One region of the Blautia sp. HCN-1074 genome, then DNA from elsewhere that is predicted to be linked to it. Evidence: riboswitches for the same ligand, from Rfam matches in the RefSeq annotation. Region 1 holds a riboswitch; each other region holds the start of a gene.

The links. Region 1 has a riboswitch for cobalamin ahead of WKT11_RS16765 (ABC transporter substrate-binding protein). Riboswitches for the same ligand answer to the same signal wherever they lie in the genome.
Region 2: another riboswitch for cobalamin. It lies ahead of WKT11_RS15330 (cysteine-rich small domain-containing protein); the one in region 1 lies ahead of WKT11_RS16765 (ABC transporter substrate-binding protein).
Region 3: another riboswitch for cobalamin. It lies ahead of WKT11_RS15825 (leucine-rich repeat domain-containing protein); the one in region 1 lies ahead of WKT11_RS16765 (ABC transporter substrate-binding protein).

Annotation. Positions count from the first base shown of each region.
Region 1 is NZ_JBBKBP010000026.1:13,454-18,326, reverse strand. It holds gene WKT11_RS16775 (ABC transporter ATP-binding protein) at 1-338, opposite strand, end outside; gene WKT11_RS16770 (FecCD family ABC transporter permease) at 338-1,423, opposite strand; gene WKT11_RS16765 (ABC transporter substrate-binding protein) at 1,438-2,538, opposite strand; cobalamin riboswitch at 2,654-2,927, opposite strand; gene WKT11_RS16760 (ABC-2 transporter permease) at 3,008-3,340, opposite strand; gene WKT11_RS16755 (ABC-2 transporter permease) at 3,316-3,675, opposite strand; gene WKT11_RS16750 (histidine kinase) at 3,909-4,873, opposite strand, start outside.
Region 2 is NZ_JBBKBP010000021.1:28,839-33,711, reverse strand. It holds gene WKT11_RS15335 (C1 family peptidase) at 1-1,663, opposite strand, end outside; gene WKT11_RS15330 (cysteine-rich small domain-containing protein) at 2,290-2,613, opposite strand; cobalamin riboswitch at 2,948-3,141, opposite strand; gene WKT11_RS15325 (EutP/PduV family microcompartment system protein) at 3,281-3,787, opposite strand; gene WKT11_RS15320 (BMC domain-containing protein) at 3,830-4,258, opposite strand; gene WKT11_RS15315 (BMC domain-containing protein) at 4,270-4,635, opposite strand.
Region 3 is NZ_JBBKBP010000022.1:66,275-71,147, forward strand. It holds gene WKT11_RS15815 (IS110 family transposase) at 1-285, shown strand, start outside; gene WKT11_RS15820 (hypothetical protein) at 967-1,872, opposite strand; cobalamin riboswitch at 2,385-2,587, shown strand; gene WKT11_RS15825 (leucine-rich repeat domain-containing protein) at 2,791-3,609, shown strand; gene WKT11_RS15830 (adenosylcobinamide amidohydrolase) at 3,654-4,769, shown strand.

The DNA.
Region 1 (4,873 bases):
GCATTATCCCGTTCCAGAGTTTTTTTATGAGGTGCTCGTCCCATAAGAACAACCTCTCGCACTGTGAAATCAAAATTGTAGTAATTATGCTGTGCCACAACCGCCATTTTCCTTGCAGAACTCTTGACACTCATAGAATGAAGTTCCTCTCCATCCAGATAAACAGCACCTGCATCTGGCTTCAGAATACGGTAGATACATTTTAACAACGTCGACTTTCCGCTTCCATTTGGCCCGATGATTCCTACCAGTTCTTTGTCCTGTGACTCTATGGAAATGCCTTTTAATATCTGTCGGGCGTGAAATCCAACCTGAATATCTTTTGTAGTGATCTTCATTACTTGCTACCTCCAAATCCATAGGATTTCCGCACAAGCAGATAAATAAAGCATGGAGCACCGATAATTGATACCAGCACACCAATCGGCATCTCAGAATTCTTCAGGATCACACGACATGCCACATCACACCAGATCAGAAAAGACGCGCCAAGAAGTGCGCTCAGTGGAAGTAATCTTCTGTGGTCAGTTCCAAACAGAATCCTGACTACATGAGGAATCACAAGTCCTACAAATCCGATCACGCCAGCACAATATACGGCAAATCCAATCATTACAGAAGCAACAATCAGGTAAAATGTTCTCAATCTGTGTAAATCTGTTCCAAGTGTGATAGAAACTTCATCTCCCAAAAGCATCAGATTCAGATTTCGATACTGTGTCCAGAAGATGACCACACATATCAGAGTAACCGGAAGCATCACACCTACTCTGGCCCAGCTTGCCCCTGCAAGACTTCCCATGCTCCATTTCATAACTTCCGTAGCTGCATTTTTGTCATTTGTAATGTAAATAACAAAATTTGAAAAAGCAGAGCATACCGCACTGACCGCCATTCCGGCAAGGATCAGCTTAGCTGATGTTGCCTTTCCTCCCATATTTGCAATAGCAATAACTGCAAAGGAGGTGATCATCGCGCCAATAAAAGCAGTAACTCCGACAGAGTTCCCGCCAAGAAAGCTTCCGATTCCGAGCATGATTGCCAGCGTTGCACCAAGGGATGCACCAGATGAAATACCCAGTACATAAGGATCTGCCAGCGGGTTCTGCACGATTGCCTGCATTACTACGCCACATACAGAAAGAGCCATTCCAACTGCCAGAGCCAACAGGACTCTGGGCAGTCGGATCAGCCATACAACATCGTGAATTGCACCTTCTGCATAGGCAGACAGACTTTTTATATGAAATAATTTATAAACAATGACACTGTACACATCCTTCAGCGACAGATCAGCATTACCAAAAGTAATCGCCGCAAGTATGGAAAAAATAAGAAATCCTGCAAGTCCGATGAGGACTGCCACATACATGGATGTTCTGAGCACACTGCCTTTTTTTGTCTGTGAAACCTGTTCTTTCACTGTATTTTCCTCAATCAGTCAAGATTAACGTCCGGGTATAATCCTTTTGCAAATGTTTCGATTCCATCCTGTGTACGTGTTGCACTTGCATACATCTCGCTGAGCATGATCGGATAAACACGACCGTTCTTTACAGCGTCAAGACTCTGAAGTGCTTCGTCATCCTGAATAACTGCAAGCTGGTCATTCTTAACTGTTTCCGGATCATCTCCTGCATATGGCATATATACTACGAAAATTACGTCAGGATTTGCTGCAATAATATCTTCTTTTCCAACTGTAGAAGCATCCGGGTTTGCCAGAGTCGCACCTAACTGTGTTACCATATCTCCACCAAGGCTCTTTGCACCATAGTTTGTGATATCTTCTCCAAGAGGTTCCAAAACCATTACGCTTGGTTTCTCTTCTACATCTGCTGTTGCTGTAAGAGTTTTATCGATCACTGCCTTTGCATCATCTACGATTGCCTGTGCTTTGTCCTGTACATCAAAAATCTTTCCAAGGTTTAAAATATCTGTAAATTCATTTTCCAGAGTTCTGTCTCCGTCAGGGCGTGTGTTTGTGTTGTAATAGGTGTTGCAGCCTTTGTCGATCCAGTCTGTTACATTTCCGAGGTTTTTATCAGAGAACAGGGAACTCCAGGATAAGATCATGTCTGGCTCCAACATCGTTACAGTCTCAAGGGATGGGGTAAATTCATCAAGATAATTTGTTTTAGAGAATGCTTCTTTGAGATCATCCGGAACTTCATTATCAAGACCCGCTGTAGCTACAAGGCGGTCTTCCAGTCCAAGTTTCAGCATAGTTTCAATGCTTCCCTGATATACAGCAAGAACTTTCTCCGGTGCCTTTTCATAGGTTGTTTCAATTTCATTTCCATCATAATCATAGGTTGTGATGGTCAGAGGATATTCTGTCTTTGTACCTTCTGCGTCTGCTGTTTTATCTGCATCTGCTGAATCCTGTGCGTCTGCATCTGCTGCCGGCTGGTTGTCCTCTTTGATCGTCTCAGAGTCTGCTCTCTCTGCTGCAAAAGCTGCCGGAGCTGCGGAAACTACCATAGCTGCTGCCATCATAATTGCCATAATTCTTGTAGATAAATACCTGTTTTTCATTTGACTTCCTCTCTTTTCGTATATGTCGTTTACTTGTTCGTGTAACCGAAAAGATGGAACTTCAGAAAAAGTAAAATAGAAGTGATAAAAATAACGGATACTTTTTACGGAAGCTCCTTCTTTACACTGTCAGGCAGGTTTCCTGACTCACAGATCACAGAAAGTTTCCACAAAATAAAAACTGATACAACATCCATGCTTCAGCAGTTCATGAATGTTGTATCAGAAATATTTCCAGATACTCTCTGGCAGCCGGATTCCGCCTTCTCACATATTTATGCAATGACATATTACAATCCCGCTTTTTTCTGTATACAGTGGCCGCAACCGTTCAGGCATTTCACCTGATTCCCTCTCACATTATCATACACAGAATCTGCATATGATAATGTTCACTTAACAGCTATTCAATTACGCTGATATAATTTTAGCACACTGCATTTATAATTACAACTATATTCGAGACACATCAAAATTCTTTCTTCTCCATAAGCCGTACACTACCCCAATAAGACCCCATATATACAATTACTGTGAACAATGCAACTCCAGCCAATACCATTCCCCAGTTCAGTCCATTCAGCCATGCATCGACTGCGTCTGCTGAAAGTCCAATTGTTTTTATCAGAGTATAAACTACGGCAATTATAATAGCCCACATGACCATTGCAATATAACGTCCTTTTTCCGCTCCAAAATGTATTACAAGCGGGAGTGATGCCGTCAACATAAGAAGTGCCAGTGGAATGTATATCAGGCTGCCGATGATAGTCTCACTCAGGCACCCTTGAAGCTCAGGCACCCTTGAAGCTCTGCCACGCCTTTGCAGATCACTCCCGTTATCGTTGTAATTCCCCACGCTGCAGCCGTAAGCCCTGCTCCCAGCAGATATTTCTCTGCCACATATTGTTTTCTGGTAACCGGCAAGGTCATAAGAAATGCAAGACCATTATCAAACTCATCATAACTTATAGTCGTAATGGCAAAAATTGCTGTGACAAACGTAAAATATCCTGTAGCAAAACTGATACTTCCGCTTCCTGCCAGATTCAGGATGACTCCCATTACAATAACCAAGATAAAAAACTGTTTCTGCTGTTTCATCAGTTCTATATCCTTTACAAATAATCCCTTCATACCTGTTCCTCCATCATCATTTCAAAAAGATTTCTGATTTCCTCATCGTCCAGTCCACTTCTTCTGCCCTTCATAATTGCCTGCTCCAGATCATGATATAACTGTTGTCAACTGTTTTATACTGTTATACATCGTATTTATTTGCTTATAATCAAAAATGGATATTCAACCTTATTTCCAGCAATCTTTCACAATCGCCTTCTCATAAAATTGAATACCCATATAACCTTAATCTAACTCTGTTTTTTCGAATTAATTTTTAGCGGAAGCCTTATGGTTACAACTGTGCCTTCTTCCAGCTGTGAGCTTATGGTAACCCCATATTTCTCTCCATAAATCATATGAATCCTTTTATTTGTATTTCTGACACCTATACTCTTTCGTTCCTTATCCAGAATCTCTTTCAAATCTTCCTCACAGATTCCACATCCATTATCCTCCACATAAAAAAGAATATCATTTTCTTCTTCCTCTGCTGAAATCCAGATCTTCCCGGAATCCTGATAATTCTTAAATCCATGCATAATAGCATTCTCCACAAACGGCTGCAGAAATAGCTTTGGAACTTCCAGACTTCTTAAATACTCCGGTATATCCATACTCACTTCAAATTGATCCTGATATCTTTTCTGCATAATTCCAATATACCGTTTAAGCCAGTCCAGATCCTCCCACAGCGGAACCAGAACATCACCATTCTGACTGGTATACTGAAGCATTCTCGACAGATCCAAAAGCATCTTACTGGCATTTTCCTGCTCTCCTTTAAGGCATACCCAGTTAATGATATTCAGTGAATTATAGAGAAAATGTGGATTCATCTGTATATTTAACGACATGATCTCCGTGTCTCGTTTCTGAATCATCATCTCATATTTCTCATGAATCAACATTTGCAGGTTCTGATTCATTTCATTCAGTTTTTTATAAAAAAACGCAAACTCGTCCCTGTCGTCATATACAATTCTTGCATTAAAATTACCCTCGCCTGTTTTCTCTATCATGTGCAGCGGTTTGTAAACTTTTTTCCCGATCTTTCTGGAAATAAGAACAGCCGCAGTTACAGATAAAATAATTTCTATAGTTACCAGAATCAATATTGCCCTGGTAAGATCTGTATCAATATTCTTACTGAAAACATTAACCGGAATCATAGCAAGTGTATACCATCCCGTCACCATGCTTTTGGAATAGGTTA
Region 2 (4,873 bases), on a different contig from region 1:
ATTTCGCTGTAGCCGCTGCGCTTTTATGAAATGTCTGATTATTCTCTATCCCTGCCGTGGAAGAAAACCAGTTACTGCCTCCCGAAGTCCTATAGCTGGCATTTGCTTCCACTCCGAAGCTGATATAGCTGATTCCAGCATTTGTAATCACCACCGAATAACGGCTTCCCTGTTTCAAAACCACTTCCGGCACTGTAATCGTCTGCACTCCGGCGATCGGCTGTTCAAATTCATAAGGTGTCGCATATGCAGCTGTACCGCTTTCCGGATCAGAAGGATCTGTGATATCTGTGTATATCTGAATCTTATAAGAAGCATTATCATTCATGGTAACTACATTAACTTCGCCCAACGCCTCTTCTTTTCCATTACCAGCCTTTGCCTCGTAAACAGCAGCCACTGATTGTCCCGGCTGTACTTTTATAGAAGAAATCGCTGAAGATCCATCATAAAAATAATTATTTTTATATTTCTGATCTGCAATCGTCACTGCCTCTGCCGTTACCAGGTTGCTGATATTTGGATCCTGATAAGAAAGATAATAGTATCCATCATCACCTTTTTGATTTCCCCAGCTGTTTTTTATAATCCAGGCACCATCCTGTGTCACATTAGAACTGGACAGGAAATTGTTTTTGGAATAATTATCATCCCATCCCACTACTGTTACAATGTGATTGATTATTTTTCCCGAAGTTCTGTTTACAGGGTAACAATACGCCGCTGTATCTGCATTGACATAATTTTCCGACATATACAGCATGATAGATACTGCATGATCATTCATCAACATTTCTTTCATGCGCTCCTCGCTATATTCAGAAAACGATGCATTTTTCAGATATGCAGCCGCATGGTACGCTTTATCTTCGGATATTGCCTCAGTCAGATCCTGTTTATGTGAGGAGTCTGTAGGAAACGGCACATCTGTCTCTGTAGTCATACCTGACCATGTGCTGAGAAAAACTGCCGCCAGGTAATCATTGCCACCTATATTATGGTAATTTCCCAATACAGAATTTATATCATTGGCAGTATTTCCTAACGGATCATTCTGCCTGTTGGAAAAGAAATATGACAGATGCTCCTCTGACAAGTCATACGTCCCCTTGTTCTGTGCCAGCAAAGAGGACTCCATGATTGCTGCCATTCCAAATGCCCAGCACGTTCCAAATGGATGCTGATCTTTTACAGAAGTAACCAGTCCCTTTTGTCTGGAATCATAATAAGATGAAAAGGCTGCGGCCCTGCTTCCATAGGCAGCATAAACAGATGTCAGATCACTTTCCACCTCTGGTCCCGGATCTAGTAATGTCAGATTTTTAAACGGTTCTAATTGCTCTTCTTTCTCCTCTTCTGTTAACGGTCGTCCTTTGATATATCGGATTCCCTCTGTATTCTCCTGCAACGTCTCCCCATCCTGGAAATCCTGTTCTGTATCGTCAGACGAAAATACTTCTGTATCTGATTCCGTATCTGATTCCGTATTTGTCTCAAAATCATTTGTCTGAGAATCCTGAAATTCTTCTATATCCTCTGCTTCCGTTTCCTGATATATACCAGTTCCAAACATCTCCTGACCTTTTACAGGTATCGAACCGCAAATCATGGCAGATGTCAAAAAAGCCGATAGCACACGTATAGCAGTAGTTCTTTTTTTCATATGTCTGATAATTCCTCCATGTTTAAAGATAATAGCATTGTATCATTTTTAATTTCATTTTTCAATATAGAATCCTGCTTTGTAAAATTTCCTGTTACACCAAAACCGCCAGATAGCAACTTCATGCTTTCCGGCGGTTCTATGTAGCAAATATATCTTCCAACCTTGTATCTTTACAATCTATTTTTCTTCTGTTAATAACAGTAAAAGAACTCCTCCTCTTATCCTCTATACAAATCATGCATAAAATTCCAAAAAATTTTTCCTCGGCAATGGAACTCTTGCTTCAAGGAGGAAACATATAGAAAATAGAAATGTCCGGTTCTGCCAGTCAGAAAAAATACCGGCAGGAAAAGATGTCAAATGCCTGTGCCGCATTCTCTTTTGTTCAGGTGAAAAGTGTGCGAACGGTGCATGAGTGTATGTAAAATAATTTACACAAAAATCCGTTCAAGTTTTTGATATTTAAGAAGATATTAGCTGCCGGTTGTTCCAACAACTGTATTATTTCATTTCAGATCTTCTCTTTTGTTGTATTTATTCTAACAAACTTAATTGTATATTACAATAAAAATCGTTCCCGTTTATCTGGGCTAATCTGACACATTCCCGCTTTTCACACAAATTTATTTTATTCCTCGAGGTATTTTGGTCTCTGTCTGCTCATTTTCTCTTATTTTCTTCATCAGCGTCGACAGTTCCTGATATTTTCCCGTAATATAACCATAACTTTTTCTTTTATGTGGAAGCATACAATTTGTGCAATCCTTTATCCCATTCTCTGTATATCGAAAATTCCCTCCGCATTTATCTCCCAGCGCATATAGTGGACAATAACAGAACAGACAATTAAAATCATCCGGATCTGCATTCTTATGGCATGGAAAATACTCGCATTTTTTATGGCTGAAATAAGAATACTCTTTTCCCTCCCAATAAGGTTTCTCCATTTCTTTTTCCTTCTTTCTCATACATAATATAAAAAAATACTCTAATGAATCATCAATCACTCTTCGCATAACAAAGTATCAAAAATTCATTACAGCATTTCTTAAATTACGTAATTATAAGAGGGAGCGATGCTACCCCGGGGTAGAAAAAAATCCGTTCATGAGTGCGCGGAGGGAACGAATAAATCCGAAGTAGTATCGCCTGCCATTTAATCATGTATAATTCATAAAGAACAGGCGCATTCCATAAAAAATGTCTGCCTTCAAATAAAAGCAGACAACACTCCGAAGCTGCGGATTCAACGGAGTTGGTTGTTACACTTTACACGGAAGTTTAACCTCGCCATACCAAGCAGGTTTCCTGGCTCCAGGCTCATCGCTCCTCTCTCCTTCTCATGCTATGGCACAATGGACATTCTGAGATTTGCTCCTCTGTTACAGTGACCGGATCGCTCAGGTTTCTCACCTGATTCCCTCTTTCTGTACTGTTTCTTAAACAGTATCAGCACTTAATATGTTCTGTATGGAATTATACTGACTGTATAGTAACATTTTGTAATGAGAATGTCAACTATTTATCAATATAATTTTATATTTCTTCGGTTATCCTTATTCTAATGACGAATTACTTCCATCCTACTCTGGCAACTTATGAAGTAAATAATATTTAATTCTCTGGCAAGGGTTCCCATTCATTTAAACCCAGGCTCTGTCTGTATTTCGCTTCTTCCAGACTAATCTGCGGAAGGTCTTCCTCCAGATATTCCTTCAGCTCATCGATTCCTTCTCCGGTAACATTATTTACCAGAAAAATACGTTCACATCCTGCATTAATCATCCACTGTCGTACCATCGGTACATTTGCATATGGAGAATCTATCTTTGTTATAATCCCAATCAGTGGTCTGAGAATAAACGAATTACTTCCATATCCAAAAAGGCTGAAAGGCTCATCTGCCGACTGCACCATAGCGATCACATCTGCCTCAAATGAAAAGCATGCAAGCCCGACACTGAAATGTTTAGATTCCGCATACTCACCTGGAGAATCAATCGTATCATCGTTCGTATTTGTATACTGTGTTTTTATGTAATGAAGTTTTTCTCCTTTCAAAGCCTGCGTAAGCGAAGTTTTCCCAGCCTCGCTTCTGCCCATCAAAAATATCTTCTTCATATTTTGTATTCTTTCCTTTCAGCTCTCCCAATATAGGCTATGCTAGCTTCTGTGAATCGCACAGGTTTTAAACTTTAATACCTCTTTAAAAAATCTCACGACTTCTTCTACTGCCGTCTGAACCTCTGTCAGCCCTCCGGTAAGAATCAGTGAACCACTGAAACGATCCATAAAGCCAATCTCTACATTCGCACTTTTTACTGCCACATCAGCCGCTACAACTACTGCTTCCCAGGGTGTAAAGCGAATCATTCCTATCGCCTCCCCTGTATGGTCCTCTCCTTCATGGACTCCTATATGAAGTCCCAGATTCTGATAGATACAACTCTGAGATGGATTGATCACATGTGCCAGACATACTTCCTTGCCAGGAACTCTCACTCTGGTCATGCGAAGTTTCTTTCCTTTCAGCTTCTCATAGTCCTCATGATAAAGCTTCTCCAATAATTCTTTTGTCGTCATCCCTGCCATCAAAGCACTTCCTATCTCTTGGTAATGTCACAGACTACATAGCCTAATGTATCTCTGAAATAATCCACAACCTCTGTCATTGCTGACATTACATCAGAAATCTCTCCTGTAATAATCAGCGTACCTGTAAAACGGTCTGCAAATCCCAGATAAACATTTCCACTCTTGACTGCAATATCTGATGCGATCACAGCAGATTCTGGCGGTGTCATATTCATGATTCCAATCGCAGAAGAACGGTAATCTACCTGCGGATTCAATCCCAGCTTCTGATATATGATCGGAGCAGGACCACCCATTACATGTGCAAAGGTAATTTCCTTACCTGCAACCGTTTCCTGTACAATTCTTATATGTTCTACATGGTCATTTGCCATCTGTCTTTCCTCGCTTTCACTCTCTTCTATCTATTGAGATATCTGGCATTACTGTTCACACACTCCTATCCCACAATCAAACGCGCAGTAACCTTCAATCAGATATTCTCATTTTATTTTGCTGCACTTTGCTATATCAGCCATTTTCCATGCCAGTCAGACATCCCACAGCTTATCTGAGTTTATCTGAAATCTGGCTGAATTTATCTAACAGTTACTTAAACTGTACTATCCAAAT
Region 3 (4,873 bases), on a different contig from region 1:
TACATAAAAAGTATGCTCTGCGAAATTGCCTGGGTGATTGCAGGGAAACGCAACACTTATCTTTCGGCATGGTACTGGAGAATCAAACAGAAAAAAGGAGCCAAAAAAGCGATTGTCGCACTTGCCCGAAAACTTCTTGTCATCATCTACACAATGTTAAAACAAGGAACTCTATTTGACGAATCCTGTTTTGAAACAAGACGTAAGCACTGTGAACAAAAACAGCTTTCTCGTTATATACGGGAATTGGAAAAGCATGGTTATCATGTGGAAGCTCAAAGCTAGCCTTTCTTAAATACGATCAATATCTCACTACAGGCAGCCAATACTGTGACTGCTTTATAGTGATGCTTTCATAATTGTTGAAAACATTTGTTGTCAAGGTTCAGTTTTTTGCTACGTGTTTTATTTTCGTAGCAAGTGCAAAAAAAATCCCCACCATACTGGCAGGGAATATAATGTACAGATTGAACTTTCACTCATATCCTTCGCATTATAGTATTCCCTTTGAATACCATTACAAGAATACAGTGAACTGCAGACTAAATATACTGCAAGGGAACGGAACCCTGTTTGGGATTCTCACCCAACGATTCTTCAATCATTACCGTAGTAATGAGCTGTACATGTGCGCTAAACGCTATTCGTTTTTTACGAAACCATCTTAACATTTTGTCCATAATTTGTCAATATCCCGATTACAAATAAATTACTGTTCACTCCGTGCCCAGTAACACGCTACGCGATGCACAGAATTTATGCTAAACGCATAAATTCGCGCGGTATTTCTCGGGTTTTCTGTGACCTTCGCTCACAAAAAACACCTCGCGGGATACTACCAGTGAATAGTAATACAAATAATTACTTCCCTTATTATTCCCGGAATACGTCTGAGAAAACACTCTTTTACAGAATCTCCACAATGTGGAATATACAAATCAAAGGAATGATCTTCCACACTCTGTTCTAAAGCCCATACTCATCATAATACTGTCTGCGCTTTTTAGCATCTGTCACTACGATCTGAATCTCATCATTTCTCTTATCAAGAATAAGTTTATTAATCAAAACACTAAGGCGTTCTTCTCCTCTGACTTCGCCAATTGCTTTTCCTTCCGCTCTTAACCTTTCCGATTCCAGTTCCAAAACTTTTCCACCCATAGCATCACCTATCCCTTTCTGGATCTTCTCTTCATCCTGGAAGATATAGTCCGAGATTTTTACAATCAGTTTTATCAGATCCGTATATAATTCCGACCTTCCAGATCCTGTCAGTTCCTTTTCAAGCTTTACACGTATCTCCTCATACTCATTCAACAATGTCTGAAATAACCGGGGATTCTCCCTCATATCATGGGCTCTTTTCTCATATCTCATGATATAAAACGGAAGCAGCATCAGCAGATTTTTCTCAAAAATACTTTCCGCTGTATAATCAGCCATTTTTACAGTTGGTACGCGGTACATCTGCTTTCTCCCATCCGGAAAAATCACATTCGTTTCCAGAAAATCCGGCGTATTCCCCGAACTTCTCAAAAACAACACGCAGGATCTCGGGAACTCTATCTCATACCTTCGTCCCTGCTTTGCCGCATATTCAATAGCAATCGCAAAGTCATACTCTATCATACGCACTGCCATTGTCGTATCATCCGTACTCTGACATTCAATATGATACATCTTCTTCCCGATCAGAAGACAGGAATCCGTGATGACCTCCCCGTCCGCCTGCTGGTGCTCATTGCGAAGCTGCGTGATCTCTACATCTTCCGGATAGGATGTATGAAACACTTCATTGATCAATGGTATAACCAGCCGTGGTATCTTTTCAACCATAGTACGGAACACATCATCAAAAATCGTATTGTTCATTTAATTCCTCCTTATTATAACATTTTCCCAGAGCTTTGAGAACCTCCAAAACACCCCTTAATCAAACATGAACTGTTTTATTCCCACCTCCCGTTCAGGCAAAGCCAACGGGCAGAATGTTATAATATTCAGGAACGTTTGCTTTACCACTATAAAATTTAAATTATCTTTGTGAAAATGTCGGCGAACGCCAGAGAAACCCGTTATGAACCGCCAGACCTGGCACGAGTAATATAAGATTTTCACTATAATCTATAGTCTAAAATACGCTGTTTCAAAAATCAAGCACTATTTCACACATTACTGTTCAATTACTATTCAACTACTATTTCAAAACCAAAAACATTACCTGCAAATCATACAAATCCCCACACATCCAATAACCAGCGCACAGAAAAGAAACGCTTTCCCTGCGCGTCCCCTCCCTGATTTTGTCTCCCCCTCAAAAAATTTGTTGTCTTTTCTCCAAAAAAGTGTATAATACGTATAATACAATTTAATCGAACATTCATTGACAATTACCGGTTTTTAGTTCTGTCAGTCACGGTATAGAAATGTCGGACTTTCAGCTAAGAGGGAATCAGGTCAGAATCCTGAACAGTCGTGCTGCTGTATACGTGCAGCCATATCTCATATCCATTGCATCGTTATGCGAGAAGGAGAGACATGGCGTTACTGCGTGAGTCAGAATACCTGCTATAAACTGCCGCCATTAACTACACGCAATAGGAAATGGAAGGGTGATCTTCTTTAGTGTTCTCTTTTTTACAGAAGTATCATCCTTACATATGTTTTCTCTGTTCCTTTTAAGGAATATAGAACACCGGCAGTTATTGGTACCTTGTTATTTTTATCATAGTCCATACTACTCCCATGCAGAGAAAACAACATTGTCTATCAGCAAAGGAGTATTTTTTTATGTCAAATTCTCTGACACTTACGCGTCGTAACTGCGGACAGTATATTGAGAAGAATATGGAACTTCCACAAAACTGCCGCTCTATCTCAGCAGAAACCTTTTTTAACAGACCTGATATTCGTTCTGTGGTATTTCCCTATGAAATGGAACAGATTGGAAACAAAGCCTTTCAGGGATGTTCCCGGTTAAGCAGAATAGAGCTTCCTGAACATCTGCAAAAACTTGGCATAGGGGTATTTTCAGACTGCATTTCTCTGAAAAAAGTCAAAATTCCCGCCAGCCTTACCAGTATTCCAAAAAATGCATTTAACAATGGCCGAAAACTGAACAGTCTGGAGTTCGCCCCGAACAGCAAACTGACATTTATCGGTCCGAATGCCTTTTCAGAATGCGCTACTCTTACGGAAGTTGTTTTCCCTGCCTCTCTGGAAGAAATCGATGACAGGGCTTTTTATAAATGTAAGAAACTGAGTTGTATTTCTTTTCCGGGGGGGGATTTAAGGGTTATCGGAAAGCAGGCTTTCTATTTCTGCGGAATGGATTCGCTGCAGCTGCCTGATTCGCTGGAAGTCCTTGATGAGAGTGCTTTTTTTAAGTGCTGTAATCTGACCTCTGTGGTGATTCCGCCCAATGTCAGATACCTTGGAAAATGGATCTTTCATGGATGTAACCGCCTGCAGTATCTGGAGATTCGCCATGATCCTGAATTTATCGGGGAATGGATCATCAACAAAGCGGCTACGATCCGCTGTTATAAAGGTTCTAAAGTAGACAGATACTGCCAGCAGTCAGGATTCAAAGTAGAATACTTTTCCTAATAACAACAAAATCTGTATTGAACAGACAAAAAAGAGGAATGTTTATGAATGATACTTTTACTTATTTTCAAAAGAAGGGATGTACTGTTTTTTCTTTTCCGGGAAAAACAAGGGTTCTTAGCACCAGTCCTCTTAATGGCGGGATCACTGCTCATCTCACGCATGCTTTAAATATCAACTGCATGAATGGTGCCTATGAATGTGAAATGCTTGGAAACACCTATGAGGAAGACCTGAACATTCATACAAAAGAGCTGGGAATTGATCCGCAGACAGCAACCGCACTCAGCACAGCGGCATGGACTGAACTGTGTGCTGTTGAGAAAATCTGTTATCAGGAGTTATCCGTGACTGCTGCTGTTACAGGGGGAATTGATTCAAACGGAATGTGTCCGGGAGATCCTTCTTCTTACTATGAAAGAAACGGCGCTTACGAGATGCTGCCACCCGGTACGATCAATGTTTTTATCTATATCAATCAGAATGTTACAGAGGCAGCCATGGTCCGCTCAATGATGATTGCTTCGGAGGCAAAAGCAGCGGCCGTTTCACATCTCTTACTTGGAAGCTGTTATTCAGAAGAAATCGCGACAGGTTCTGGTACTGACGGAATGGTGATTGCCTCGGCTATGGAGGGAGAGCTGACACTTACCGATGCCTCCGGACATTCCAAGCTTGGAGAGCTGATTGGCAGGGCAGTCCGTATGGCAGTAAAACATGCCCTGATGAAACAGACAGCTGCCTGTGGTCCGAGACAGTTTCAGGTTCTTGTTCGTACTGGCAGATATGGAATCACCCCGGGAACTCTGTGGGATTTTTATACAGAGCATGAGATTCTTTTTCATGCATACAATATTAGTTTTAAGAAAGCTTCTGAGCTGGAAGGAATACTTCTATCGCGAAACAGAAACAGCAATCTGGTTTTATGTGTGTCTCTTTATCTTCATCTGATGGATCAGCTTCGCTGGGGACTAATCATGGAACCGGAGGCTGTCCGAGAGGGAAAAAGGCTGCTTCTTTATGGACTGTACTGTGGACGGGATACTTATCTGGGCGATGTTTATCCTGAAGATGTATGGAAGAACGAAGTACTGAAAACATTTTCACTTAAAGAACAGCTGATTTATATTTTAATCTGTTATTTTTCTGTCAGATCATAGTTGGATCATCACATTTTTATGGTAAAAACTTACTAAATTTCTGATTATCTTTTCATAAGTTGGTAAATGCCGATATATCCCGTATTTTAGGGCTTTATCGGTAT